2 regions of the Limosilactobacillus oris genome follow, and region 2 is predicted to be linked to the other one. Evidence: predicted binding sites of a transcription regulator. Region 2 holds the regulator's gene; the other holds the start of a gene.
The links. The regulator NrdR, encoded in region 2, represses ribonucleotide reductase genes. The targets are predictions, from matches to a motif close to ACACNATATATNGTGT.

Region 1 (14,487 bases), 270 kb from region 2:
ATTGCGCCAATGACTGTATTGCTGTCACTTGTTATTTTACCGTTTACTTATCACCAGAACAAGTTGCTGATGGAAAAGCAGGTGAAGAAGGAAACCTTTATCTGCGGGGTTAAAATCCTGCTGGTCGGTTCGCTGGCTCAGCTGTTTACCTACTGGCTCGGTGTTTTAATCTAATAAGCATAATTGGAGGAACTGAAAAATGAAAAAAGTTGTTGTATTAGGTGCTGGCTATGCCGGCCTCAAGACCGTCGTTGAGTTGCAAAAGAAGTGTCGGGGACAGGTCGAGATTACCCTGGTCGATGAAAATGACTACCACTATGAAGCAACTGACCTGCACGAGGTTGCTTCCGGGAACCTGCCGGCTAGCAAGATTACCTTCCCAATCACCGATGTGTTAGATCCACGGATGACGACCCTGATCCTGGCTCACGTAGCGCGGGTCGATGAGGAAAAGCACCTGGTAATCATGGACGGACATGCACCGCTGGAATACGATTACTGTGTCTTTGCTCTCGGCTTCGTTTCTGAAACCTTTGGTATTAAAGGCGCGGCAGAAAACAGCCTGCCAATGACCGACGTCAAGGAAGCGGAAGCCATCCATGAGCACATCATCAAGCAGATGGAGGACTACCGGCAGACGAAGGACGAAAATGACCTGCGAATAATCATCTGTGGGGCTGGTTTTACCGGAATCGAACTAGCCGGGGCCCTTGCTGATGCCCGGGTGCGCTATGCTAAGCTCGCTGGGGTCACGCCGGACCAAATCAAGATTGACATCATTGATGCTTCCAAGCGCCTGCTGCCAATGTTCAATGATAAGCTCGCCGATTATGGAATCAAGCTCCTGGAGAAGCTGGATGTCAACATCATCACCGAAGCCCTGATTCAGGAAATTCAGCCGGGCGTGGTTTTGTACAAGGGCGCAAATGATGAAGAGGGGACCCCGTTGCACAAGATTGTGGGCAACACGATTATCTGGACGACCGGGGTCAGCGGCAGTCCGGTCGTGGCTGAATCACACCTGCAAGAACGGCGCGGTCGGGTAATGGACACAGCCCACCTGACCGCCCCTGATCATGATAATCTTTACATGATCGGTGACGTGGCCGCGGTAATGCCGCCTGATGGCAAGCGGCCATACCCAACCACTGCCCAGATTGCCCTGTCGATGGCTAATTACGTTGCCAAGGACATCGCTGCCCGGGTCAAGGGGACGAGCCGTCCAGGGGCTTACACTTACAAGTCCCTGGGGACGGTGGCCTCCGTCGGCAACACCCGTGCCTTTGGTGAAGCAGGGGGCCACTCCTTTAAGGGCTATCCTGCTTCGGTCATGAAGAAGATGATTATGAATAAGTCGCTGATGGAATTGGGCGGCTTCAGAGAGCTGTTTGCCAAGGGCCGTTTCGACCTTTACCATTAGAATTATGAAAGGGCTGTGACAAAAGCCCGATTACTTTAATAAAAAGCGAACAGCGCAGTACACAAAGGGGCTTCAGTGCTCGGCAAAGCCGAACTCTGAAGCCCCTTTGTGCTTTCTAAAGACTAGCTGCGCGTCGACGGGGGCGTGAAGACGAAGTCATAAATGACTTCTGTCACGCTCCCTTTTTATGGACATATTTACGGCTAAATGTTTAGGATGTTGTTGGTCAATTGTACTATTCTGCGACAAAGTGAAGAAAGCGCTTACCAACGGCCAAGCTAAATAAGTTAAAATAAAGGTGTCAGCTAAGACAAATTTTAGGAAAGGAAGGCCTAGTTCAATGCTATTTCAAGTTTACGGTAGCCAATCAGGTTGGCAATTTTTCGGTTGGATTCTCGTATTTATTTGCCTGGTGGTTACCAACGAAATTGCCCGGCGGACGAGAGTCGGCGGTCTCTTCTTCTTTGTGGTCCTCCCGATTGCACTGACGATTTACTTTATTGCCATTTACGTCTGTGCTGGGCAGGGGCAAGCCTGGGCGCTGCACAATCCGACCTATGTTCATATGAACAGCTGGTTCCACTATGCCAAACTCTATGCGGCGACCTTCGGCTGTATCGGTTTTATGATCCTCAAGTACCACTGGGGACACCTGGGAAAGGCTTACTGGTTTAAGATTTTCCCGTTCGTGATTGTGGCGATTAACATCTTTATCGCCGTGGGGAGTGACTTTGAGTCAGCGATTCGGGGGATGCACGCCCTCGAAACGACCGGTAGCCAGTGGTGGCTCTCCTCTGAAGGAGTGTGGCTCTACGGTGGCTGGTGGAACGTCCTCAACGGCCTGGCCGGGATTATCAATGTCTTCTGTATGACCGGCTGGTTCGGGATTTATTCCTCCAAGAATGAGCAGGATATGCTGTGGCCGGACATGACCTGGGAATTTATCCTGGCCTACGATGTCTGGAACTTCGAGTACACTTACAGCAACCTGCCGACCCACTCTTGGTACTGTGGTTTGGCCCTGCTGTTGGCACCAACTTTTGCTGCTGAATTCTGGAACAAGGGTGGCTGGATTCAAAACCGGGCTAACACCTTAGCAATCTGGTGTATGTTTGCCCAAGTCTTCCCGCTCTTCCAAGATCATAGCAAGTTCTCCGTTCTGCCCGTTCTCTACAAGGACGGGGTCATGAACCCGCCAGTTCACCCAACTGCTGCTGATCCGCACATGATGGGAATTATTGCTGTCTTCTCAATTGTGATTAACGTGGTTGTCTTCACAGATATTTGGAAGCGGGCAATCAAGCAGCACATCAACCCATACCTGCAACCGGTATTCGTTGGTACCAGGGATTACGACGAAGCAATGGCCCGTCGTTAATACCGCTGCTTTAGTAATAGTGGGGGAGCGTGATTATCCGCCCCCATTGACACGTAGGCTCCAGAGTTCGGTTTTACCGAGCACTGGAGCCTGTTTGTGTTTATTAAAGTTTCTAGCTCCCATTATCTATTCTCCAATAAAGAGAGCTCTGGCTACTGTTGTGAGCACGCAAAAAGCACCATAAGAAAAGACCCGTGAGCGACGGCAACAGCTCACGGGTCCGTGTGATTAACGAAGAACGTGCTTCGTTTTAGTGACTGCCAGCATGGTGAACATTACCAGCAGAGTGGCTCCGGTATCCATAGTAGAATTGGAGAATTGCAACTAAGATGTTGATCCAATTCATTGCGGTAAACCAGCCGTCAATTCCACTTCCGACTGGCCCGGCCATGTAGTAGACACAGAAACCGATAATAATGGCACAAACATTAATCCAGGCGAAGGTCTTTTGCAACTTCTGATCGTCGAGTCTGAACCACATCCAAATGACGTTAATAACGAACCAAATGGCTAGAATCCAAAATACAGTGTTAAACATAAGACATCCCTCCTTAGATCATATTGGTTACCGTGAATAATAAATAACGTTATTTATTATTCAATTTAATTATAACTTCACTTTGTGATAAAGCAAAACATAACGGTTTTAAAATGATTATTAATGGATTAAAACAAGCAGATTAATCCATTGATGAACACCAGTCGACTTTTATCCTAGTTATCCGCTTTCCGCTCCTTTAAGAGTTCAGTAATCTCCTTGAGGTATTCAGCTTCCGGTGATGGTTTGGCTGGTGCTGGCGCCTCTTTCTTTCGAAAGCGGTTGATTCCTTTTACCAGCATGAATACTACGAAGGCAATAATCAGGAAGTTGATTACGGCATTCAAAAAGGCACCGTATTTGAACTGGGCGTCGCCGACGGTAAAGACGAGGTTGGAGAGGTCGATTTTACCGACAAAGAGTCCCACCAAGGGGTTGATTAAATTGGTGACGAGTGAGTTGACGATTGACGTAAAGGCAGCCCCGACAATGATCCCAACGGCCATATCAATGACGTTGCCCCGGGCGATAAAGTCCTTAAATTCTTTGAGCATAGCATCCTCCTTGATTATTTTGGTAACAATATTATAGCAAACAGGGCGGGGACTTAGCTATCTTAGGCGCTGAACTTAATCAAAAATCAAGGGAAGGTGGAGGATAAGCAGTGCGGGGCAGCTTTTTGGATGAATAAGAGTGAGAAAAAACGCTCAAAATCGGCTAGTAAGCTGATTTTGAGCGTTTGTCTTTTGCTGCGCGGTTAGGTGTGAGGTAGATTGATTGATTTAGGTAATTGGTAATTAGTTAGTTTTCTTCGACACCCGTACCGTTGTAGCAGCGTTCCAGCAGTTCCTTCAACTGGCTAACCAGTGGTTCTACCGGGTTAGTCGTCGTACATTGGTCTTCGTAGGCCAGGACGGCTAATTCGTCAACGACCTTGTCGAATTCTTCACGGGAAACCCCGTTCGCCTTTAAGCTCAGGGTAACCCCACATTCATGGGCAACGTCGATGTACTTTTGGGCGTAGGCTTCGGCCAGTTCTTCATCCGTGTTGCCTTTAAGGCCGATGAAGCGGGCCAGGTCAGCGTAGTCCTTAGTAGCGTGGTAAGTTTCGTAGTGTGGCCAGAGAGCCAGCTTTTGCGGCCGCTTGGCGTTAAAGCGGATTACCTGTGGCATGGCGATGGCAATCAGCAAACCGTGAGGGAGACCGAACGCCCCACCCATCTTGTGGGCCAGGGAGTGGGTGATTCCCAGGAAGGCCTGTCCGAACGCCATCCCGGCCATCGTGGAGAAGTCGTGCATCTTCCGCCGGGCAAGTTTGTCGCCCTGAACGGACTTCGGCAGGTATTCCATTGCGCCCTTAACGGTTTGCAGGGACCAACCACGGGTGTAATCAGTTGCCATGACGGAAACGTAGGATTCAGTGGCGTGGCAGAGAACGTCTAAACCCGTGTAAGCAGTCGTCTTTGCTGGCACAGTTTCTACAAACTGGGAGTCAACGATGGCGATGTTTGGCGTCAAGGCGTAGTCAGCTAATGGGTACTTCACGTGGGTCTCGGAGTCGGTGATAACCGCGAATGGCGTTACTTCTGAACCGGTCCCAGAAGTCGTCGGGATCCCAATCAATTGGGACTTAGTTGGCTTCTTGATCTGGTAAGCCCGCTTCCGGATATCAAGGTACTTTTGCATTACCCCGTACCAGGAAGTTTCTGGGTGCTCGTAGAACATCCACATTGCCTTAGCGGCGTCCATTGGCGAACCACCACCAAGGGCGATGATCGTGTCCGGCTTGAAGTCGTTCATCATTGCGACACCCTTTTCGACGGTGTGCGTCGATGGGTCTTCTTCAACGTCATCGAAGACGAGGAATGGGGTTTCGTTTTGCCGTAAGCGGAGTTGGTCGATAACCCGTTGAACGTAGCCTCGCTTGCTCATTCCGGGACCAGTAACGATGAAGGCCCGGTTAATGTTTGGAATATCGCGCAATTCTTTCAGTGAATTCCGTTGAAAGTATACTTTTGGGGGAATCTTAACCCATTGCCGGTTTTCCCGCCGCTTAGCGATCACCTTAATGTTTAAGAGGTCCCAATCAGTAACGTTGTGAGAAACGGAGTTACCACCGTAGGAACCAGTCCCCAGGGTCAGGGATGGGGTCATGTTGTTGTAGATGTTACCAATCCCACCGATCCCTGATGGGGAGTTAACGATAATCCGGGAAGCCCGCATTTCAAGGCCGTACTTAGTAGCCAGGTCGTCATCCAAGGTGTGGATAGCGGCCGTGTGCCCTTCACCACCGTAGTGCAGCAGTTGCCGACAGATGTCAAAGGCGTTTTCATGGGAGCTAGCCCGGTACATGGTCAGCACTGGTGACAGCTTTTCGGCGGACAGTGGGTAGTCATCACCAACACCGTCGATTTCGGCAATCAAGACCTTCGTGTTGTCCGGGACGTTCTTCAAACCACACATTTCCGCGATGGCGTTAGCAGAACGACCGGCGATTGGGCCCCGTACTTGGTGCCGTTGTGGGTCAATGAAGCCGTCGGAGAAGGTTTGCAGTTCGTTTGGCTTAACGAAGTAGCAGTTCCACTTCTGGAATTCTTCTTTAACCTGGTCGTAAATTTCGTCATCAACCACGACGGAGTTTTCGGAGGCACAGATCATCCCGTTATCGAAGGTCTTGGAAAGAACGATGTCGTAAACGGACCGTTCGATGTTGGCTGACTTTTCGATGTAGGCTGGGCCGTTACCAGGGCCAACCCCTAAGGCTGGGTTACCAGAACTGTAAGCGGCCTTAACTAAGCCGGGACCGCCAGTAGCCAAAATCGTGGCGATGTTCGGGTGCTGGAGCAGGGCGTTCGTGTTTTCACGGCTGCATTGTGGGATCCATTGGATCATGTTCTTTGGCGCACCCGCTTTTTCAGCGGCTGCCTGGAGGATCTTCGCGGTCTTTACAGAAGATTCAAAGGCTTGCGGGTGGAACGAGAAGATGATCGTGTTCCGGGTCTTGGCGGAGATGATTGACTTGAAAATCGTGGTGGAAGTAGGGTTGGTAACAGGAACTACTCCGGCGATGATTCCCAGTGGGTCCGCAATGGTAATCGTTTGGTCTTCGTCGTTGTTTTCGATGATGCCAACCGTTTTGTCATGGCGGATGTTGTTCCAGATGTATTCACTGGCGTAGATGTTCTTGATGGCCTTATCCTCGGCAACACCACGGCCAGTTTCATTTGCGGCGCTGACCGCTAAGTCCATGTGATGTTCTTCCGCTGCCAGAGCCATGGCCTGACAGATGTTATCTACTTGCTCTTGTGTAAAGTTACGCAACTGGTCAAAAGCAACTTGGCTCTTTTGAACCAATCCATCGATCAGTTCGTGGGCCGCTTGCTGCTTGTCTTGCTCAGTTTGCTTTTGCTCAACTTGATGTTTCTTTGAAGTTGCCATAATCAAGTTTCTCCTTCGTTTCTTATGTTTTTGTTACCTTTTGAACATGATTAATAGTACACTAGGCGGCTGTTCTTTTCAATAGCCTTGTGACTAATTGCACAATGGTTAATAGGAATGAATTCGCTTCCAATCCGATGGTAGCAAGGCCGTGGTTGCTACAAAAAAGATTGGTATAAATTTAGTTTAGGTCCAGTTTGCGCAATCGGTTGCACATTTGACGATGATCACTGGTTCACAATTGCTAGAGATGGGGGAGGAACCAAAAAAGAGGGTGTGACACAAGCCCTATTACTTTAATAAAAAGTGAACAACGAAGAATGGTTACGCTGAGGCATTTTTAGCTTTAAAACAAAAAAGAGGCTGAGTTAATTCTCAGCCTCAAGTGCTAGTTCCTAACTATTTATAAAGAATCAATCCTTAGGGAAAGGTTAGTCCCGGGAATTCTTATCTTTTCCGGCATTAGGGTCCATGATCCGGTAATCGTCATCCTTCATCGCTTCCACTTCACCAAGCCGGTAGCCGTTACCAACCTGGCTAAAGAAGTCGTGGTTGGAAGTGGAAGTAGAAATCCCGTTCATTACGACGGGGTTGACGTCAGCTGCCGTATCTGGGAAGAGTGGATCCTGCCCCAGGTTCATGAGGGCCTTGTTGGCATTGTAACGGATAAAGGTCAGAACGTCATCGGTCCACCCAATCTTGTCGTACAGCAGGTGAGTGTACTTCTCTTCGTTATCGTAGAGTTCGTACAGGAAGTTGTACAGCCAGTCTTTCATGTCCTGTTGTTGCTTTTCGGTCCGTTCATGCAGACCCACTTGGAACTTGTAGCCGATGTAGGTACCGTGGACAGATTCGTCACGCAAAATCAACTTGATGATTTCCGCCACGTTGTTTAACTCGTTGTGTCCTAGGTAGTAGAGGGGGGTATAGAAACCAGAATAGAAGAGGAAGGTTTCCAGAAAGACGTTGGCAACCTTTTTCTTCAACGGATCTTCCGCCGGGTTCAGGTACATATTGGCAATCTTCGTCGCTTTGTTCTGCAAGTACTCTTCGGTATCAGACCAGTTAAAGATTTCGTCAATTTGGTCGGGAGTATTGAGTGTGGAGAAGATGGTGGAGTAACTCTTGGCGTGGACGGATTCCATGAACTGGATGTTGTTCAATACCGCCGTTTCGTGCTGGGTCTTAACGTCTTCTTTGAGGGCCGTCATCCCAGCCTCAGATTGGACGGTGTCCAGTAGGGTCAAGCCCCCGAAGACGTGGCCCACGGTCCACTGGTGGTCTTCATCGAGGTTGCGCCAGTCGTCCATATCGTTGGAAACCGGGATCCGGGTGTCCAGCCAAAACTGCTCAGTCAGTTTTTCCCACGTTGCCTTGTCAATCATGTCGGAAATTTCATTCCAATTGATGGCCTTATATTGGTTTAATGGTTTAAATTCTTCAAGTTTCATTTACCTAGCCTGCTCCTTAAATTAATCAACCTATAATATTTTAATTGAATTCAAATTTTAGCAATGATTTTTATGAAAATCAAATGACGCAGCTTTCACACTGGTTGGCACCAATCTCGTCATTATCATCCGTAAAGGTCCGGATGTAGTAAATTGACTTGATTCCCTTCTGGTAGGCATAGTGCCGTAGGATATTCAAGTCACGGGTCGTCATCTTGTTGGTCCGGCCATTCTTCCACTCATAGAGGCCCTCCGGGATGGTTGACCGCATGAAGAGGGTCAAGGACATGGATTGGTCAACGTGTTGCTGTGCGGCGGCATAAGTGTCAATGACCTTGCGCATATCGATGTCGTAAGCGGAACGGTAGTAAGGCATTGTGTCATTAGACAGGTATGGCGCTGGGTAGTAGATCTTCCCAATCATCTTTTCTTGCCGTTCTTCGACCCGGTTGATAATTGGGGTCAGGCTGGCAGTGGAGTCGTTGATGTAGGAAGTGGACCCGTTTGGTGCCACGGCGAGGCGGTACTCATTGTAGAGCCCGTCCTGCATGACCTTTTCCTTGAGGGCTGCCCAGTCGGCTGGCCCTGGGATGAAGATTCCGTGGAAAAGGTCTTTAACGACGTCAGATTGTGGTCCCCAATCCTTAGTGGTGTACTTATCGAAGTAGGAGCCATCAGCATAGCTACTCTTATCAAAGTTATGGAAAGTTTCTTGTCGTTCCTTGGCAATTTCGTTTGAAGCGACTAATGACCAGTAGTTGAGCAGCATGAAGTAGACGCCGGTAAATTCGATGGCAACCGGGCTGCCGTACTGGATATGGTTTTTAGCCAGGTAACTGTGGAGCCCCATTGCTCCCAGACCAACGGAGTGGGCGAGGGCGTTACCGCGCTTGATACTTGGGACGACGGTAAGGTTTTCAACGTCACTGATGTGGGTTAAGCCCCGCATCATGGCACGGACAGAGCGGCCGAAGTCTGGACTATCCATCATGTTAGCGATGTTGGTAGAACCGAGGTTACAGCTGATGTCGGTTCCCAGAGTTTCGTAAGACTGGTCATCGGCAACCTTGGATGGGACCTGAACCTGGGCGATTTCTGAGCAGAGGTTGCTCATGACGATCTTACCGTCAATCGGGTTGGCCCGGTTAACCGTATCGATGTTGATGATGTATGGGTAACCTGACTCCTGCTGGAGCTTACTGATTTCATCTTCCAAGTCCCGCGCATTAACCTTTTTCTTGCGAATTTCATCATTAGCGACCAGGTTGTCGTACTCTTTAGTAATGTCAACGTAGGAGAAGGGCTTGCCGTAAATCCGTTCCACATCGTAAGGACTAAAGAGGTACATATCCGCGTCCTTTTCAACTAACTCATAGAACTTATCGGGAACCGTAATCCCAAGGGACAGGGTCTTTAGCCGGATCTTTTCGTCGGCGTTTTCTTTCTTAGCACCGAGAAATTCAATAATATCCGGGTGGAAGACACTCAAGTAGACCACACCGGCCCCTTGCCGCTGACCAAGCTGGTTGGAGTAGGAGAAACTGTCTTCCAATAACTTCATAACCGGGACGACCCCACTAGCGGCTCCCTTGATCTTTTTGATTGGGGCGCCAGCTTCCCGCAGGTTACTGAGGTTGATCCCAACGCCACCGCCAATCTTGGAGAGCTGGAGCGCGGAGTTGATGGTCCGGCCGATTGTGTTCATGTCGTCAGTAGCCTGGATGGCAAAGCAAGACACGAATTCCCCCCGCCGTTTCCGGCCGACGTTGAGAAAGGTTGGGGTAGCAGGCTGGTAGCGCTGGTGGATGATTTCGTCCGCCAGGTCCATTGCGAGTTCTTCATCCCCATCCGCTAGGTAGAGGGCGTTCATTGCGACCCGGTCAATGTAGTTTTCCAGGTAGTATTCCTTGTCATCCGTCCGGAGAGCGTACTGGGCATAGAACTTGTAGGCTGCCATAAAGGAATGAAAGTGGAAATCCTGAGCCTTTAAGTAGTCATAGAGCTTGGTCAAAAAGGCTGGGCTGTATTTGTCCACAAAGCCTTCTTCGATGTAGTCATTATCTTCTAACCACTGGAAGCGGTCCGTTAATGAGGCAAACTGCTTGGTGTTGGGCCGGACATTTTGGGCGATGAAATCCGCCAGTGCTTCCTGGTCCTTGTCCAGTTGGATCTTGCCGTTACGGGGGATGTTGACTTCGTTGTTGAGGTCGTAGTATTTAACTTTGGTAATATCAATGTCAGATAAGGCCATGATTAGTAAGTGCTCCTTCTAAAGATTGCTGAAACAATAAGCAAACCAGGCACGCTCATAGGTGCGCCTGGTTTGAAACGGGGTCGGATATCAAATTAGTTAGGCCAGTGCCTGCAAGCGATCCGGCCGGAAGCCAGAAAAAGCACTGCCGTTAGGTAATTTGACTACTGGGGTGGCCAGAAAACCAGCTGCCTTTAGCTGGTCAACGTATTCCGGCTGTTCGTCAATATTGTGTTCAACAAAGTTGATTTGGTGCTGTTGCAAAAACTTTTTGGTCATCTTGCATTGGATGCAGTTGTTTTTAGAAAAAACAGTAACCATAATGAAAACCTCCCAGGAAATTAATTCGTAGTTGATGTTACTAAGTATAGCTGGAATATCGAAAAAATCAATTAAAAAAGTACCACATATCGTGGGCGACAATCAGTGAAACACAATATGTAGTACGGAGCACGCTAACTATTTTAGCGTGAAACTTTTTTATTTAATCACTAGATAAGTTTTCGGAACTAATTTAATATTATACACTGAATTAGGACGAGATGGCGAAAAATTTGAGGAAAGTTTTCAATGGAAAAAGAACAACAAAAATTTATGGCGGCGGCCTTAGTTGAGGCCCGGCAGGCAGCAATTTTAAACGAGGTGCCAATTGGGGCAGTCGTGGTTAAGGATAACCAGATCATTGGACGGGGGCACAATATGCGGGAGCATTTCCAAGACGTCACCTACCATGCTGAAATGTTAGCAATTATGGAGGCCTGTGAACGACTTCATAGTTGGCGGCTGGAAGATTGTGACCTGTATGTGACCCTGGAGCCTTGCATTATGTGCAGCGGCGCCATTATCAACGCCCGGATTGCCAATCTCTATTACGGGGCGGCTGATCCTAAAGCCGGGGCGGTTGATAGTCTTTACCACCTACTGGATGATTCACGGCTGAACCACCAGGCCCGGGTAGAGAGCGGAATTATGCAGGCTGAATGCAGTCAGGTGCTAAAGGATTTCTTTCGGGCAATTCGGCGGCGGAAAAAGGCTGCCCGCAAAAAAGGTCGGGCAGGAGACTAGCATTTCCGGCTGAAGTAGTGTATTATACTAATTGCCGTAAGGCCTTAGGGCAAGGGTGCGCTTACGAACCGTGTCAGGTCCGGAAGGAAGCAGCACTAAGTTTGATGTGCCTTGTGCTCTAAGTTTGATTGAAATTAAAGCGGGAGAGCTGTTGTTAGCCACAGCTCTCCCTTTTATATTCTTAATTATTCCAAATTTGTTGGGAAGAGCAGAAGTTTTATTATCGAAAATTAGCAGAAAGCTAGTATAATATTTAAGTAATGTACTAAGAATGAAGAAAGGAAGCCACGCGATGAGTTACCAAGCATTATACCGGGTTTGGCGTCCCCAGCGCTTTGACGAGCTAGTGGGGCAGCAGGTGGTTACGCAGACCTTGAAGAACGCAATTGTCACCCACCAGATTAGTCACGCTTATCTCTTTGCGGGGCCCCGGGGGACCGGTAAAACATCTGCCGCTAAAATCTTTGCCAAAGCCATTAATTGCCACCATCTAAAGGATGGCGAGCCGTGCAATGAGTGCGCTATTTGTAAGGCAATCACGCACGGCCAGCTCAATGATGTGATCGAAATTGATGCCGCTTCAAATAACGGGGTGGAGGAAATTCGGGATATCCGGGATAAGGCCAAGTACGCGCCGACCCAAGCGGATTACAAGGTTTATATTATCGACGAAGTGCATATGCTGTCGACGGGAGCCTTTAACGCGCTGCTCAAAACGCTGGAAGAACCACCAGCAAACGTGGTCTTTATCTTGGCAACGACTGAGCCGCACAAGATTCCTTTGACAATTATTTCCCGGGTGCAGCGCTTCGACTTTCGGCGGATTTCCGCCCAGGATGCTTATGAGCGGATGAAGTATATCTTGGACCAAAAACAAGTCCAGTATGAAGAAAAAGCCCTCTGGGTGATTGCTAACGCGGCCGAGGGCGGAATGCGTGACGCCCTGAGTATTCTTGACCAGGTATTATCCTTCAGCGATAACCAAGTCCAGCTCAAGGATGCTCTGACGGTGACGGGGAGCGTTACCAAGCAGTTGCTGGAAAAGTATTTCTTTGAAGTAACGGCTCACAAGAGTGCCGACGCCTTGAACACGATGAAGGACATCCTTAACGCGGGTAAAGACGGGCAACGCTTTATTGAGGACCTGATTTCCTTCATCCGGGACGTACTCCTGTACCAAGAATCACCCCAACTCATCATGGTCGAGAGTACGGGACTGACCGACGAGGACTTCCAGAAGATGAGTGCCGCGGCCCCGGCAACGGTCTTGTACCAGATGATTGACGCGCTTAATGGCATTCAAGAGGAGATGCGGTTCACCACCCACCCCGACGTTTACCTAGAAGTGCTGACGGTTAAGCTGGGGCAGATCGATGACCAGCCGGCACCTGCCACCACCCCGGTGCCAGCAAAACAGCCGCAGTCAACCAGTGCGGATCAGCAGACGATTGCCCAGCTAGAGGCAACGGTTAAACAGCTGCAAGCCACGGTCAGCCAACTACAGGCGGCCCCGCCGACGGCCGCCGCGGCAAAGCCCGTTAAGCAGCCGAGCCAGCCCCGGGTTCAACAACGCAACGTGGAGGTCAAACTCAGTCAGATTAACCCGGTGCTGGGCAAGGCGACCCGGCGGGACCTGGTGGAAATCCAGGGACTCTGGCAGGAACTCTTATCGAAACTCAGCGTTCCCCAACGGTCGCTGCTCCATGTTTCTAAACCGGTGGCAGCCAGTACCGGCGGTGTAATTGTTGCTTTCGACTACGCCTTCCTCTTTCAGCAGGCGATGGATGATTCGGCCCTCCTGTCCAGTATGGAACAGGGCTTGCAGGAACTGACGGGGACCGAACGCAAGGTGGTGTTTGTACCGAAGGATAAGTGGCCGCAAATCAGGCGGGAATATATCCGGGATCACGGACTGGATAAACGCCAGCCGGCTAATGAGGCCCCGGCTCCGACGCCAGCTGGCCAGCAGGATTCGGCGGAGGCGGCCAGTGATGACCAGCAATCCCCGGCAACCAGTGATTCGGCCGGACCGGCTGATCCGGTCAGCAAGGCGGAAGAACTCTTTGGCAGCGAAATCGTTAAAGTAGAAGATAATTAATAGAAAAGGAATGATGGATAATGATGCGCGGAATGAATATGCAGCAGATGATGAAGCAGGCTAAGGCAATGCAGAAGAAAATGATGGCCGAACATGAAGAACTGGCTAAGCAGGAGTTCATTGGGAAGGCTCCCGATGACATGGTGACGGCGACGTTCACGGGGGATAACACCCTGGTTGACTTGAAGATCAAGCCGGAAGCAGTTGACCCTGACGACGTAGATATGCTGCAAGACCTGGTTGTTGCCGCTATTAATGACGGGATGAAGCAGGTTAATGACGCCACTCAGCAGAAGCTGGGCAAGTACACGCGCGGCATGGGGATGTAGGCACGATGCAGTACCCAGAACCACTAGCTAAGTTGATTGAGAGCTACACCAAGCTCCCCGGAATCGGCCAAAAGACTGCAACCCGGCTAGCCTTTTATACTTTGGGGATGCAAGAAGACGACGTGACTAACTTTGCTAAGTCGTTGTTGTCGGCGAAGCGGGATCTTCATAGTTGTAGTATTTGCGGCAACATTACTGAGGATGACCCGTGCCCGATTTGTCGGGACAAGACCCGTGACCAGTCACAGATCCTGGTGGTCGAACAGTCGCAGGATATTATGGCCCTTGAGCGGATGCACGAGTACCACGGCCTTTACCACGTCCTCCACGGGGTAATTTCACCAGTAGCCGGAACGGGACCTGAAGACATTAACATTGCTAGTCTCCTGAAACGGCTGCAAAAGAACGAAGAGGTCAAGGAAGTTATCATCGCGACGAACGCGTCATCTGATGGCGAACTAACGGCCGGCTACCTTGCAAAGTTAATCAAACCGGCTCAAATCAAGGTCACCCGACTAG
Region 2 (14,487 bases):
CATTCACGCCAGCACGGCCCGGCGGATTTTCCATCTGCCGGCCGATGCTGAAATTGACCGCAATATGCGACGGCGAGCCAAGGCGGTTAACTTCGGGATCGTTTATGGAATCAGTGACTACGGGCTGGCCCAGCGAATTCACGTTAGCCGTTCCCAGGCCCACGAGTTTATCCAGAATTACTTTAAGGAGTTCCCGGGCGTAAAGAAGTATATTGATGATACGATTGCCTTTGCCCGTGAGCACGGCTATGTCGAAACCATTACCCACCGTCGTCGTTACCTGCCGGATATTCATGCAAAGAGTTTTAGCCGGCGGTCCTTTGCTGAGCGGACGGCGATGAACACCCCTATCCAGGGGAGCGCGGCGGATATCATTAAAATTGCAATGATTAGGATGAAGGAAGAAATCAAGCAGCGTCAACTCCAAGCCCGGATGCTTTTGCAAATCCATGACGAACTGGTTTTTGAAGCACCGGCGGAAGAAATCCCGGTCCTCCAGAAGCTGGTTCCCCAGGTCATGGACTCCGCGGTTCAATTAAACGTGCCGCTGAAAGTTGAGAGCAAGATTGGCGATACTTGGTACGACTTGAAATAGGGGCGGTAGAAAATGCCAGAATTACCTGAAGTTGAGACGGTCCGGCGGGGACTTTTAAAAATCGCCAAGGGCCGCAAAATTAACGCAATTGATGTTTACTACGGCAAAACGATTACTAATGACGTGGAAGACTTTCGCCAGGCCCTGATTGGGCAGACGATTGAAGACGTTGACCGGCGGGGAAAGTATCTGCTGTTCCGCTTTAGTAATAATCTAACGATGGTGTCCCATTTACGGATGGAAGGGAAGTATTATAACCAGCCGATTGGGGGACCGATCGACAAGCACACCCACGTTGTTTTTCAATTTACAGACGGCACCGAGCTGTGCTACCACGATACCCGTAAGTTTGGCCGGATGACCCTGGTCAAGACGGGAGATGAGAAGACAGTCGGCGGCTTGAAAACCTTAGGACCTGAACCGACCGCCGCTGATTTTAAGCTGGCCTTTTTCCAGGATGAGCTGGGCAGGAGCAGGGGCAAGATCAAGCCATTCCTGCTGAACCAACGGCACGTCGCTGGTCTCGGCAACATCTACGTCGATGAGGTCCTCTGGATGTCCAAGATCAACCCAGAACAGCCGGCCAACAGCCTTACCCCTGACCAGGCTGCAGTCCTGCATGACAACATCATTAAGGAATTAGCGGTCGCAACTAAGTATAAGGGGACGACTGTGCACAGTTTTACCAATGCCTTTGGTGATGCTGGGGGCTTCCAGGAGCGGTTGAACGCCTATGGGCGGGGCGGCGAGAAATGTCCCCGGTGCGGTGCCAAGATGGTCAAAATCAAGGTGGCCCAGCGGGGAACGACTTTCTGTCCGCGTTGTCAGCCGTTAGTGGAGGATTAAGATGACACAAGTAGTGGGATTAACCGGCGGGATTGCCAGCGGTAAGTCGACCGTCAGCGGGCTGCTGGGTCAAGTTGGCTTTCCAATCATCGATGCTGACCTGGTTGCCCACCGCCTCCAGCAGCCTGGTCAACCAGGTTTTGAACGTCTGGTAGAGCGGTTTGGCCGGTCAATCGTGACCATGGATGGTAGCCTTGACCGCCAGCGGCTCGGCCAGTTCGTCTTTAATAACCAGGATGCTCGCAACCAGCTGAACCAAGTAATGCAGCCCCTGATTCGGGAAACCATTATGGGCCAGCTCACGGGTTTCACGAAGGCTGCTGTCCCGGTCGTCATTTTAGACGTGCCACTGCTGTTTGAGCAGGGTTACGACGAGGATTGCGACCTAGTCGTGGTGGTGACCGTCGATAAGGCGACCCAGCTCGCACGCCTGATGAAGCGGGATGGCCTATCCCAAGCGGCAGCGCAAGCCAGGGTAGCGGCTCAAATGCCGTTAAATGAGAAGGCCGCGCGGGCGGACATCGTGATTGATAACAACGGAGACGATAATCACTTGCGGCAGCAGGTGGCCCAGCTTGTTAAACGATTAAACTAGACCGAGGTATGGTACAATAAAGTGTTAAGTATTATAAGGGAGGTAAGCGCATGAAGTGTCCACATTGTCACCAGAATGGTTCACGGGTCGTTGACAGTCGGCCGAGTGAAGATGGCAGCTTTATACGCCGGCGACGGGAGTGTGTGCATTGCGGCTTCCGCTTTACCACGTTTGAACGCTATGAAGAGACCCCGCTGTTAGTTGTGAAGAAGGACGGGACCCGGCAAGAATTCAGCCGGCAAAAGATTCTTAATGGGATTGTCCGGTCCGCCGAGAAAAGGCCGGTCAGTATGGAGCGCCTCACCAAGCTGACGGATAAGGTCGAGAAGAAGGTGCGGAGCCTGGGCGAAAATGAAGTTTCCAGTCAGCTGATCGGCAAGTACGTGATGAACGAACTAAAGGACGTCGATGAGGTGGCCTACATTCGTTTTGCCAGTGTTTACCGCCAGTTTAAGGACGTTGACGCCTTTATGAGCGAACTGGAAACCATGGTGAAGACGGAGCACAAAAGTAATGATTAGGAGGAATGAGGATGGCTAAGCAGGAGGACCAGTTTGCACCACAGGCAGCCTTCCTCGTGACGGCGGCCGGCGACTTTGTGAACTTTAATGCCACGACCCTGGCCCGTTTTTACCAGCCGGTGGTGGGGCCAACCGCCTTTAGCCTGTTCTATGCCCTGCATAGTCAGCTGTTGGAACGGCCAACTCTGGCTGACCGGCGCCTGCAAGCTGTCCTTATTCGACAGATGAACGCGGGGGCGGAGCAGATTACCCACGCCCTTCACCGTTTGGAAGCAGTGGGACTGGTAAGAACCTTCGCCGGGAATGATGAGCAGGGGGACTTTTACGTTTACCAGCTCCAGCCGACCCTTTCCCCTGCCGCCTTTATTGAAGATGACCTGCTGAGCGTCCTCCTCCTTGAGGCGGTGGGGAGCGCTGCCTTTGCTCACCTGGCGAAGTGGGCTCGGCGTTACGAGTTGACCTCGCGGCCCCAGCTAAGGGAAGTCAGCCATCGCTTCTTGGATGAATTCCATGTTGCCGCGGAGTCAGTTATCACGGCACCAGTACCCGTCAAAGAAGCACGGCAGCAGTTCAGCGTGGAGACCGCTCGCCCGTCACTCGCAGCTAGTGATTTTGACTGGCCGACCCTTTTTCAGCTCCTCGCTAACCAGCCGCTTGTCAAAAAGGATCTGGACGCCCACCGGCAGTTAATCGAGGTCGAACACCAGCTGTACGGCATTGACGTCCCAACGATGAAGGACCTGATCCTGAAGGCGGTCAACCTGGCTGATAATCATTTTGACGCGGCGAAGTTTAAACGGGTCGTTGCCGCGGCCTACCGGCCTACCGGCAGTTCAACTGGCAGCTCGACGGGGGCCAACCAGCCGGCCAAGAAGGACCAGGGATTGACTGCTAAGGACCAGCAGCTGTTAAAGAGCGTGACCGGGTATGCCCCGGTGGACTTCCTCCAGGGGCTTAAAGAACAGACCGGGGGCTTTGTAACCGCCAGCGAGCGGCATATCCTGACCCACCTGTTGGCGGACGTCAAACTTAGCCCGGAAGTCATCAACGTCCTTTCCTGGTACGTGATTGCTGAATTGGATAATGACCTTTTGAAGGCTAACTTTGTTGACGCGATTGCCAATAGTTGGGTCAAAGCGGGGGTCCATGATGGGGCCAGTGCCTTACTCCAGCTCAAGAACTTTAACCAGCAACGGGCGGCTGGTCAGTCAAAGGGGCGGCCCCGCCAGCGGAAAAATTACCGGGGCCGGCCACAGATTGAAGAGCAGATGCCGGAATGGACCAAGACTAGTCAGGCGGAGCGCACCAAGAAAGCGTCGCAGGCAGAGGTTCAAGAGGTTCAGGCCCTGCTGGCTAAACGAAAGCAGAAATAGGGGTGGTGAAAGCAATGAAGTCGTTAAATGAAACCCTCCAAGGGCTAATGAAAAATCAAAACGTGACTGCCAGTGTCGACCAGCTGATGAAGCGAGTACTAGCCGATCCGGATGTCCAGGCCTTTTTGCAGGACAATCAGGAGCGGATTTCCCGGGAGATGGTCCAAAGCGGGCAATCCAAGCTGTATGAGTTTTACCATGAAAAACAGCTGGCGAAGAAGGGAGAAACCACGGTGGCTCCAGGCTATTCGCCGCAGCTAGTGCTGAACTCCGGGCAAATAGATGTCACCTATGTGCCCACCCAGCAACTGCTGGAAAAGGAACGGCAGCGGCACATTCAGCGGCTCGTCCGCTCAATCAACATGCCAAAGTTTATCCAGAACGCTTCATTGGATAACTTCTACATTGACGAGCAGCACCAGACCGCGACCCGGATGGCAGCCCTAAAAGCGGCCATCAACTTTACCGACCACTATTCCGCGGACCACTTCATGCCCGGGCTTTACCTTTATGGGAATTTTGGAGTTGGCAAGACCTACCTCCTAGGAGCAATCGCCAACGAGCTGGCAAAGCAAAAGGGTGTGGCGACGACGATGCTGCACTTCCCGAGTTTTGCCGTTGAGATGCGCAACTCGATTAAGAAGAACAATACCAGCGAGAAGCTGGAAGCAGTCAAGAAAGCACCGGTCCTGATGCTGGACGACATCGGTGCCGACGCGATGAGCAAGTGGGTTCGTGACGACGTCTTGGGAATTATCCTGGAGTACCGGATGCAGGAAGAGCTCCCGACCTTCTTTAGTTCTAACTTCTCCATGGATGAACTGGAAAAGAACCACTTGGCGATTGACACCCAGGGTGACCATGAACCCTTGAAGGCCCAGCGAATCATGGAACGGGTCAAGTTCCTGTCCCGGGAATTGCCGATGACGGGAGATAATTTGCGTTCTAAGGGATAATGTCCTTGACAATTATCTGGAGATTCGGTATTCTAATAAACGTTGAAAGAAAAAGCAGAAGCACCCGCTTCTCGCCTTGGTGATTAGGATTGCCGGGCTGACGAGATGAAATTGAGCAGACGAGGAAGGTCTGTTCCTATTGAGCGGGGTGCGTTTGGCACTCCGCTTTTTTGCTTGATCTTTCGCTAATAAAATTGGAGGTGCGTTGCCATAGCACAAGATATGATTGTCAATAACGGTATTCGTGCACGCGAAGTGCGGCTGATCGGCCAGGATGGCGAACAATTAGGGATCAAGTCAAAGCGTGAAGCGCTGCAATTAGCAGAAGATGCCAACCTTGATTTGGTGCTGGTTGCACCAAAGGCTCGTCCAGCTGTTGCCCGCATCATGGATTACGGTAAGTACCGTTTTGAGATGCAAAAGAAAGAGCGGGAAGCTCGGAAGAAACAGAAGACAGTGACGGTCAAGGAAATTCGCCTGAGCCCCTCAATCGACACGAACGACTTCAACGTTAAGCTGAAGCGGGTTCGCAAGTTCATTGAGAAGGGTGACAAGGTCCGGGTTTCACTCCGTTTCCGGGGTCGTGCCATCACGCACAAGGATATCGGTCGTGACATGATTGAACGGATGGCTGAAGAAACTTCAGACATTGCTACTGTTGTCCAACGTCCAAAGATGGAGGGGCGGAGTATTTTCTTAACTCTGGCTCCAGCTGCTGATAAAGCAAAGAAATAGTATTTTAGGAAAGTAGGGAATATCTGATGCCAAAGATGAAGACTAACCGCGCTGCTGCTAAGCGTTTCAAGCGTACTGCAAATGGTGGATTTAAGAGTGGTAACTCATTTACGAGCCACCGTTTTCACGGTAAGACTAAGAAGCAACGTCGTCAATTACGTGGCTTGAGCATGATGGACAAGTCCAACGTAAAGCGTTACAAGAAGTTATTACCATTTAAGTAAACTTCATTCGAATGAGAATTAAAATACGTAGGAGGATTTCAACATGCGAGTTAAAGGTGGAACTGTTACGCGTGCTCGTCGGAAGCGCGTTATGAAGTTAGCAAAAGGATACCGTGGTGCTAAGTCTCGTTTATTCAAGACTGCTAAGGACCAAGTAATGAAGAGTTACGTTTACGCTTTCCGTGATCGGAAGGTCAACAAGCGTAAGTTCCGTGAACTCTGGATTGCCCGGATCAACGCTGCTGCCCGGATGAACAACATCAGTTACAGCAAGTTGATGCACGGCTTGAAGCTGGCTAACATCGACATCAACCGGAAGATGCTGGCTGACTTGGCGGTTAACGATCCAAAGGCCTTCGCTGCCATCGCTGACCAAGCTAAGCAAGCATTAAACTAAGTTAAATTAAGAAGTCATCCATCTTTCAGTGGTGGGTGGCTTTTTTTATCCCGCCCCTGGTGGGGATTGATTGAAACCCGATTTTATAATCGCTATAATTGATTTAATTATGACAAAAGTTTATGAGGTGCGATATTGCTAGATAAATTTAAACCTACCTGGATGGTCAACAGTATTTACGCGGTTTCTCCCGCCCAGCTGAAGGAGCGGGGAATCCGGGCGGTGTTTAGTGACCTGGATAATACGCTGATTGCGTGGAATAACCCTGATGGTACGCCAGAGCTGCGGGAGTGGATGACCACGCTGCAGGAAGCCGGGATTCCGTTAATCGTAATTTCAAATAATAGCAAGGACCGGGTTGCCAAGGCTACGGCGAACCTCGATCTGCCTTTCGTTTCCCGGTCACTGAAGCCGCTGAGCTTTGGCATTAACCGGGCGCGAACGAAACTGGGCCTAAAGAAAAGTGAAGTGGTGATGGTCGGGGACCAGTTGATGACCGACATGGTCGCGGCAAACGAGGCCGAGGTACGGAGTATTTTGGTCAAGCCCCTCCTGAATACGGATAAGTGGGACACCCGAATCAACCGCTTCTTTGAACGAATTGTTTGGCGTGAATTAAGGAAAAAGTATCCGCAACTACAATGGCAGGAGGATTTGAATGACTGAGCAAAATGAAGAATTACGTTGCATTGGCTGTGGGGCAGTAATCCAGTCGACGGATCCCGCGGCGCTCGGCTATACGCCGGCCTCAGCGGTCAAAAGAGGGTTGGCCAATGACGAGTTGTACTGCCAGCGCTGCTTCCGCCTCCGCCACTATAACGAAATTGCCCCGGTATCACTGACCGATGATGACTTTTTGCGCTTGCTCGGTCAGATTCGGGACGCCAATGCCCTGATTGTCTACGTGGTGGATATCTTTGACTTTAACGGCAGCCTGATCCCGGGCCTCCACCGCTTTGTTGGTGACAACCCGGTTCTGCTAGTGGGCAACAAGGAGGACCTCCTGCCCCGTTCCCTGCGTCGGCCGAAACTCTGTGATTGGATCCGGCAGCAGGCCAACCAGGCTGGTATCCGGCCGGTTGACACGGTGCTCGTTTCCGCCAAGAAGAACCACGAGATTGATGAGCTGCTAGCGACGATTGAAAAGTACCGCCACGACCGGGATGTCTACGTGGTTGGGGTCACCAACGTGGGCAAGTCGACCCTGATCAACCAGATTATCAAGCAGCGGACTGGCGTTCAGGACCTGATTACAACTTCCCGTTTTCCCGGGACGACTCTCGATGAAATTGAAATTCCGCTGGACGACGGTCATAAACTGGTCGACACGCCGGGAATTATCCATCCCCACCAGATGGCCCACGTCCTTTCTGCAAAGGACCTCAAGATCGTGGCACCGCAAAAGGAAATCAAGCCCCGGACCTACCAGCTGAATCCCGGGCAGACCATCTTTATCGGCGGGGTAGCACGCTTTGACTTTGAAACGGGTCCTCATTCCGGCTTTGTTACTTACTTTGACAATAATCTGACGCTTCACCGGACCAAGTTAAGCAATGCCGACAGCTTTTACGAAAAGCACCGGGGCGGCTTGCTGACCCCGCCGACAGCGGAGGAGCTAAACGACTTTCCACCGCTGGTTCGTGAGGAATTCCACGTTAACGAGAAGAGTGACGTCGTCTTTGAAGGCCTTGGCTGGGTTACTGTTCCAGCCGGAGTGACGGTCGCGGCCTGGGTACCAAAGGGTGTCGCGGCATTAGTGCGCAAAGCAATGATTTAATGAGGTGAACACATGCAATTACGAGGAAAACAAAAGCGTTTCTTACGGGCGCAGGCCAACCACCTGCAGCCGCTTTTCGCGGTCGGGAAGGAAGGCCTTAGTGATAACTGGCTGGCCCAGTTAGACGGGGCCTTGGACCGGCGCGAGCTGATCAAGGTCAATATTTTGCAAAACGCGGATGTGACTACTGATGAGGTCAAGACCTTTATTGAGGACCAGACCGACATCCAAGTGGTGCAGACGATTGGTCGGGTGTTGGTGCTCTTTAAGGTTTCTTCAAAGGAAAACCTGCGCCAGCTGTCAGACCAAGTTGCCCGAATTTAACGAGGCGGTTGGATTATGCAGGGGTGTCAAGTTTACGCGAAAACCCAGCCGGCCGTTCAGTACCAGCCGCAAACAAGTTCCCGCCACCAGCGGGTTGGTATTTACGGTGGGACCTTTAATCCGGTGCACAATGCCCACCTGATAGTAGCAGACCAGGTGGGGCACGCCCTATGTCTAAATAAGGTCCTGCTGATGCCTGACGCAATCCCGCCGCACGTCGACCATAAGTCCGCCGTCAGCGCTGACTTGCGCCGGCAAATGTTAGGACTGGCCATTGAGGGTAACCCCATGTTGGGGATTGAGGATGCGGAGCTGAAGCGGGGCGGCGTCAGCTATACTTATGATACGATGAAGGCCTTGCTTGAGCGCCATCCTAATACCGATTACTACTTTATTATCGGCGGTGATATGGTTGACTACCTGGATAAGTGGTACCGGATTGAGGACCTGGTCAAGCTGCCCCGCTTTCACTTTGTCGGGGTTCGACGGCCCCACGCACAGAATGAGACGAAGTATCCGGTGATCTGGGTGGATATTCCCGCAATTGATATTAGTTCGAGCGATATCCGGACCCGGATCCGGCAGGGCCAGTCGGTCAATTATCTGCTACCGCGGTCAGTGGCCGCTTTTATTAAGGAGCATCATTTATATAATGACTGAAAAATTAACCTATACCCATAACTATATTCCCCTTAGCCGTGATCAACTGATAGAACGTTTGCGTGCGGCATTGCGGGACAAGCGTTTTGAGCACGTCCTGCGGGTGGAGCAGACTGCAATTGAGTTAGCTCGGGCCAACGGGGTTGACGTCGAGAAGACTAGTATTGCCGGCCTCTGTCACGACTACGCCAAGCAGCGTCCTGACCAGGATTTTATTGACGAAATCCACCGTAAGGGGCTCAATCCCGACCTGCTGAACTATGGCAATGCAATTTGGCATGGGGTAGTTGGTGCTGAACTAATCAAGGACGAGCTGGGGATTTGGGATGAGGATATCCTGAATGCCGTTCGTCACCATACTACCGGCGCTGCGGTAATGAGTCCGCTAGAACAGGTAGTTTACATGGCGGACTATATTGAACCCGGTCGGGATTTCCCAGAGGTCTACCGGGCCCGGGAAATTACCGCTAAGGACCTGGGAGCAGGAGTAGCCTACCAAACGAAGCAAACGCTGGAGTACCTGGTGAAACGCAATAGTCCGGTTTACCCAACGACTCTGGAGACATACAATGCCTGGGTACCGGCTTACCGAAAGGAGATTGAATAAATGGATAGCAAACAAGTATTGGAAATGGTCGTTAAAGCGGCGGATGGCCGCCGGGCGGAAGATATTACCGCCCTCAAGGTCGACGAAATCAGTCCGATGGCGGACTACTTTGTCATCATGACTGGTGGTTCTGACCGTCAAGTACAGGCGATTGCCAACGCGGTAATCGAAAAGGCCCACGAAACCGGGGTCACGATTGGCAGTGTTGAAGGAAAGAACCATGCTAAGTGGGTTCTGATCGACCTGGGCGATGTGGTTGTCCACGTTTTCCGGGAGGAGACCCGTCAATTCTACAATCTTGAAAAGCTCTGGTCGCAGGCACCGCTGGTTAACCTGAGCGAGTGGGTAAGCGACTAATGATTTACCAGAGCTTTGCCCAGCTGTACGATGAGCTGTTTGATGCCCAGCTGTACGAGCAATGGCAGGATTATACCCTTAACCGGCTCCCTTCCACTAGCAAGACCGTCTTAGACCTTGCCGGTGGGGCGGGTCGGTTAGCTTGTTTACTAGCAACGGCGGGGTTGGACCTAACCGTCGCTGATTTTTCTCCAGAAATGCTTAGCCTGGCGGGCAAGCACGCTGCCGAAACCGGCGTTGATCTCCAGTTAGTTCAAGCCGACATGCGTGACTTGGCTGGCTTCCCCCAGTTTGACGCAGTGACCTGCTATGCGGACTCGCTCTGCTACCTTGATGATCTGGCGGATGTCCAGGAAACCTTCAGCCAGGTCTCTGCCCATTTGGCTGCCGGAGGCCGGTTCCTCTTTGACATGATCAGCCTCTACCAGACCGATGTTGTCTATCCCGGCTATATGTATAATTACGAGGATGAAGACCAGCAGCGGGCGTTTATTTGGCGCAGCTTTGCCGATGACGACGTGAAACACGGGGTCATCCATGAGTTGGCCTTTTTCAACCAGCTGCCGGATGGTAACTACCACCGGGTTGGTGAGACCCACTTTGAGCGGAGTTATCCCCTGGAAGAGTTGCAGGCGGCACTCCAGCAGGCGGGCTTTCAACGGGTAAAAGTGACAGCTGACTTTGGTCGTCAGGAGGTTACTCCTGAAACGACCCGGTGGTTCTTCGAATGTCAAAAGTAGGTGATGAAATGCAGGCAGTGGGAATGGTAGTTGAGTTTAATCCCTTTCACAATGGGCACGCCTACTATGTCCAGCAGGCCAAAAAGCAGACTGGCGCTGACGTGGCCGTTGCCGTGATGAGCGGTAACTTTACCCAGCGGGGCGAACCTACAATCGTTGATAAGTGGGAACGAACCCGGACCGCATTGGCGAATGGGGTGGACCTCGTCGTCGAGCTGCCGCTTTACTTTGCTTGCCAGCCGGCCCACCGGTTTGCGGCGGGCGCCTTGGCGCTCCTGGACCAACTTCAGGTGCCGACGGTGGCTTTTGGCGCGGAACATCCCCAGTGGGATTTTAAGAAGTTCGTTCGCCTGGCCGCTGATTTTGACCAGGCGGCGCTCAAACAGTACAATGCGACCTACGCTACCCAGTTCAATGACCAGCTTGCCCAACAAACCGGTGTTAGCCTGAAAGCGCCGAATGATATCCTTGCCTTTGCCTACAACAAGGCGGTTTTGGATCACCATTACCAAATGCGGCTAGTGCCGATTCAGCGGGTCGGAAGCAACTACCATGACCAGGTCATTACCGGGCGGATCGCCAGTGCGAGCGCGATTCGCGAAGCGGTTGACCAGCACGCTAGCTTTGCAGAAGCGGTCCCAGGAGAAACGGGCGCGGCTTTGCGGCAGCTGAGCAGCGTACCAGATTGGGAGGACCTGTACCCACTGTTACGCAACCAGTTAATTCAGGCGCCACTTGAAAGCCTCCGCCAAACCTACCAGATGGCAGAGGGGCTGGAGTTTCGGTTGAAGACTGCGGCCCAGCAGTCACTAGGCTTTAACCAGTTTATCCACGCCATTAAGACGAAGCGGTATACGTATGCCCACCTAATCCGCCTCTGCCTGTATACAACCCTGCAGCTGACGGAAGAGGAGCTGGCCCGGCACGCCGCCCACCCCTACATCCACATCTTGGGCTTCAACCAGCGGGGGCAGGAGTACCTCCACCAGGTTAAAAAGCAGGTCGCAATCCCACTGTTTACCAAGGTTAGCCAGCAGATGCGCGACCGTTTGTATAACGTTGATTACCGGGCCGGCAAACTGTACCAAACCTTTACCCCGGTCGAGCAGGACTTGAAACACGCTCCCGTTATCTGGCGGTGAAGTATGGTAAAATCAAGAGAGTAGCTAGCTGGGAAGACTGTCAAGGAAAAAACGTTGACAACTGACCAGGTAGACTAGTATAATTGCACATGTTGCATTAGGAGGTTAGTACGATGAAATGGTCGTTAGCTGAGTTACATCGTTATCAAAATGAACCACTTCATATTCAGAGTACTTTTGACCTGAACGCATCATTGACGAAGTTATTTCCAGACATCATCCTCGGGGTCGCCCCGGTGAAGGTGGACGGATACGTGACTTATGACGATGGGGACGCCACCATTAGCGCCAATGTAAAGACGACGTTGACGGTTCCGTCCAGTCGTTCGTTGACTCCCGTTCAGTTGCCGCTGGACTTTGATTTTTCTGAAACCTATATTGATGATTGCAGTCACTTTTCCCGGTACGAAGACGACGAGGTTGTTTTCCTACTCCAGGATCGGGAACTGATTGATTTCGATACGGCCTTAGCGGAAAACATTGTTGAGCAGGTACCATTACGGGTGCTTTCTGCCGATGAAAAGGCCGGCAAGCCGATGCCAAACGGCAAGGGCTGGTCGGTCATCTCTGAAGATGACTATGAGGCTGAAAAGCGGCAGAATCAAAAAGTTGATCCACGCCTCGCGAAGTTGCAAAAACTATTTCCTGATCAGGATGAAAAAAAGTAGCGGGCGGTTAAAAACCATTTGTGGATAATTTATTTCTAGGAGGTGTCAAACATGGCTGTTCCAGCACGGAAGACTTCAAAGGCTAAGAAGCGGATGCGTCGGGGCCACATTAAGTTGAATGTCCCTGGCTTGACTCCTTGCCCAAACTGTGGTGAACTGCGTAAGTCCCACATGGTATGCCCTAACTGTGGCTACTACGACGGCAAGCAAGTTGTTAACACTAACAACTAATGACTGAAAGACGATTCCTTAGGCGCCGGACCTGGGATCGTCTTTTTTTATTTTGTCAAAGTTCTTCTGATTTTACCAGCGCTCCTACTATGGTTTATTAAAGAATTGTGATAAAATTATTCTGTTAATTTAATGAGAAGAAGTACTAAATACCATGATTAGATATAGTAGGTGAAATTAATGAGTCGAATTTTAATTATTGAAGATGAAGAAAATTTAGCAAACTTTGTTAACCTGGAATTAAAGCATGAGGGTTACGAGACGGACGTTGAACTGGATGGACGGGCCGGCCTGGACGCTGCCTTAAACCAGGATTTTGATGTAATCTTGCTTGACCTGATGCTGCCAGAATTAAACGGGATTGAGGTTGCCCGGCGGGTTCGGGAGCTAAAGGACACCCCAATCATCATCATGACGGCCCGGGACTCCGTCATTGACCGGGTTTCTGGGTTGGACCACGGGGCCGATGACTACATCGTAAAGCCGTTTGCCATTGAAGAGCTGCTGGCCCGTGTCCGGGCCCTCCTGCGGCGAATCAGTATTGAGGATGGCAATAATAAAGAACACCAGACGACGGTTAACTACAAGGACCTGACAATTGAAAAGGAAAACCGGGTCGTTCGACGGGGGGATGAAGTAATCAACCTGACCAAGCGGGAATACGAGCTCCTGCTGATCCTGATGGAAAACATCAATGTGGTCATGTCCCGGAAGGAGTTGCTCAGCAAGGTCTGGGGTTATGATTCAAAGGTGGAAACGAACGTCGTTGACGTCTACATCCGCTACCTGCGAAACAAGATCGACCGCTCGGGTGAGAAGAGCTATATTCAAACCGTCCGGGGAACCGGCTACGTTATTCGTTCGTAAGGTCCGTGATGATTTATGGAGAATAAGGCGAAAAGCAAACAATTTATTTCGTTGCGCTTAAAGTGGGCTTTTGGGACCGCCGTCGGTTCACTGCTGATTTTTATCGTGGTCACGATGGCACTCTTTATGACCTTTACCCAAAGTCTTTTTCGTCAAGAACGGTCACTGCTCAACCAGGGGATGACCAACATCAGCCAGCAACTAGCCAAAAATGACCGGCCACTGACAAGGCAGAGTATCGCCAGTGTGATTGATCCGGATAAGGACCATTCGATCGTCCAGGGGGCCGACTACAAGCGACCGCTAATCAAAGAGCTGAGCGATGGGCACCTGATTGTCAACATCTATAATCCCCAGGGCAAAAAGCTGCTGTCGACGGGCCGCTCCGATGTCCGCCCGTCACTGGTAAATGACCGGCAAGTTCGAATCTATAAGGGCGCCCGTCACCAAATCCTGGTGGGGCACATGCCGATTTATTCGCAAAAGAGCCGGCAGGTAATCGGCTACCTCCAAGTAGAAAATAACCTGAACGCGTATGTCCAGAGCTACCGTCAGTTACGGCTTGTCTGTGGGTTGGCCCTGTGCCTGGTGGTCTTAGCAAGTGGCCTGCTCGGCTACTTCCTGTCGTCCTTTTTCTTACAGCCGCTCAGTGGGATCCATGACACCGTTAAGGCCATCAGCAAGGACCCCACCAAGGACATCCGGGTTCCCAAGGTCAACCGGAATGATGAACTAGCCGAGTTGATTGAGATGTTCAACGAGATGCTGGACCGGATGCAGCGCTACCTGGACCAGCAAAGCCAGTTTGTCAGCGACGTCAGTCATGAACTGCGGACCCCGGTCGCAATTATCCAAGGTCACTTGGAAATGTT

Region 1: the regulator NrdR is predicted to act here: its motif matches at 10,908-10,923, upstream of nrdH (glutaredoxin-like protein NrdH).

The regions. Positions count from the first base shown of each region.
Region 1 covers NZ_CP104398.1:815,140-829,626, reverse strand. The annotation lists gene N4599_RS04315 (prenyltransferase) at 1-174, shown strand, start outside; gene N4599_RS04310 (NAD(P)/FAD-dependent oxidoreductase) at 200-1,420, shown strand; gene N4599_RS04305 (DUF5692 family protein) at 1,761-2,798, shown strand; gene N4599_RS04300 (hypothetical protein) at 3,049-3,336, opposite strand; gene mscL (large-conductance mechanosensitive channel protein MscL) at 3,513-3,890, opposite strand; gene adhE (bifunctional acetaldehyde-CoA/alcohol dehydrogenase) at 4,138-6,774, opposite strand; gene nrdF (class 1b ribonucleoside-diphosphate reductase subunit beta) at 7,206-8,225, opposite strand; gene nrdE (class 1b ribonucleoside-diphosphate reductase subunit alpha) at 8,305-10,476, opposite strand; gene nrdH (glutaredoxin-like protein NrdH) at 10,576-10,797, opposite strand; gene tadA (tRNA adenosine(34) deaminase TadA) at 11,047-11,541, shown strand; RNA gene ffs (signal recognition particle sRNA small type) at 11,583-11,669, shown strand; gene dnaX (DNA polymerase III subunit gamma/tau) at 11,834-13,639, shown strand; gene N4599_RS04255 (YbaB/EbfC family nucleoid-associated protein) at 13,660-13,968, shown strand; gene recR (recombination mediator RecR) at 13,974-14,487, shown strand, end outside.
Region 2 covers NZ_CP104398.1:549,014-563,500, reverse strand. The annotation lists gene polA (DNA polymerase I) at 1-595, shown strand, start outside; gene mutM (DNA-formamidopyrimidine glycosylase) at 608-1,441, shown strand; gene coaE (dephospho-CoA kinase) at 1,443-2,036, shown strand; gene nrdR (transcriptional regulator NrdR) at 2,087-2,557, shown strand; gene N4599_RS02995 (DnaD domain protein) at 2,569-3,930, shown strand; gene dnaI (primosomal protein DnaI) at 3,945-4,886, shown strand; ribosomal protein L20 leader region at 4,933-5,066, shown strand; gene infC (translation initiation factor IF-3) at 5,109-5,621, shown strand; gene rpmI (50S ribosomal protein L35) at 5,648-5,845, shown strand; gene rplT (50S ribosomal protein L20) at 5,889-6,242, shown strand; gene N4599_RS02970 (YqeG family HAD IIIA-type phosphatase) at 6,378-6,908, shown strand; gene yqeH (ribosome biogenesis GTPase YqeH) at 6,901-8,019, shown strand; gene yhbY (ribosome assembly RNA-binding protein YhbY) at 8,032-8,343, shown strand; gene N4599_RS02955 (nicotinate-nucleotide adenylyltransferase) at 8,359-9,003, shown strand; gene yqeK (bis(5'-nucleosyl)-tetraphosphatase (symmetrical) YqeK) at 8,996-9,610, shown strand; gene rsfS (ribosome silencing factor) at 9,611-9,967, shown strand; gene N4599_RS02940 (class I SAM-dependent DNA methyltransferase) at 9,967-10,707, shown strand; gene N4599_RS02935 (nucleotidyltransferase) at 10,716-11,849, shown strand; gene N4599_RS02930 (YceD family protein) at 11,963-12,517, shown strand; gene rpmF (50S ribosomal protein L32) at 12,569-12,748, shown strand; gene N4599_RS02920 (response regulator transcription factor) at 12,929-13,615, shown strand; gene N4599_RS02915 (HAMP domain-containing sensor histidine kinase) at 13,631-14,487, shown strand, end outside.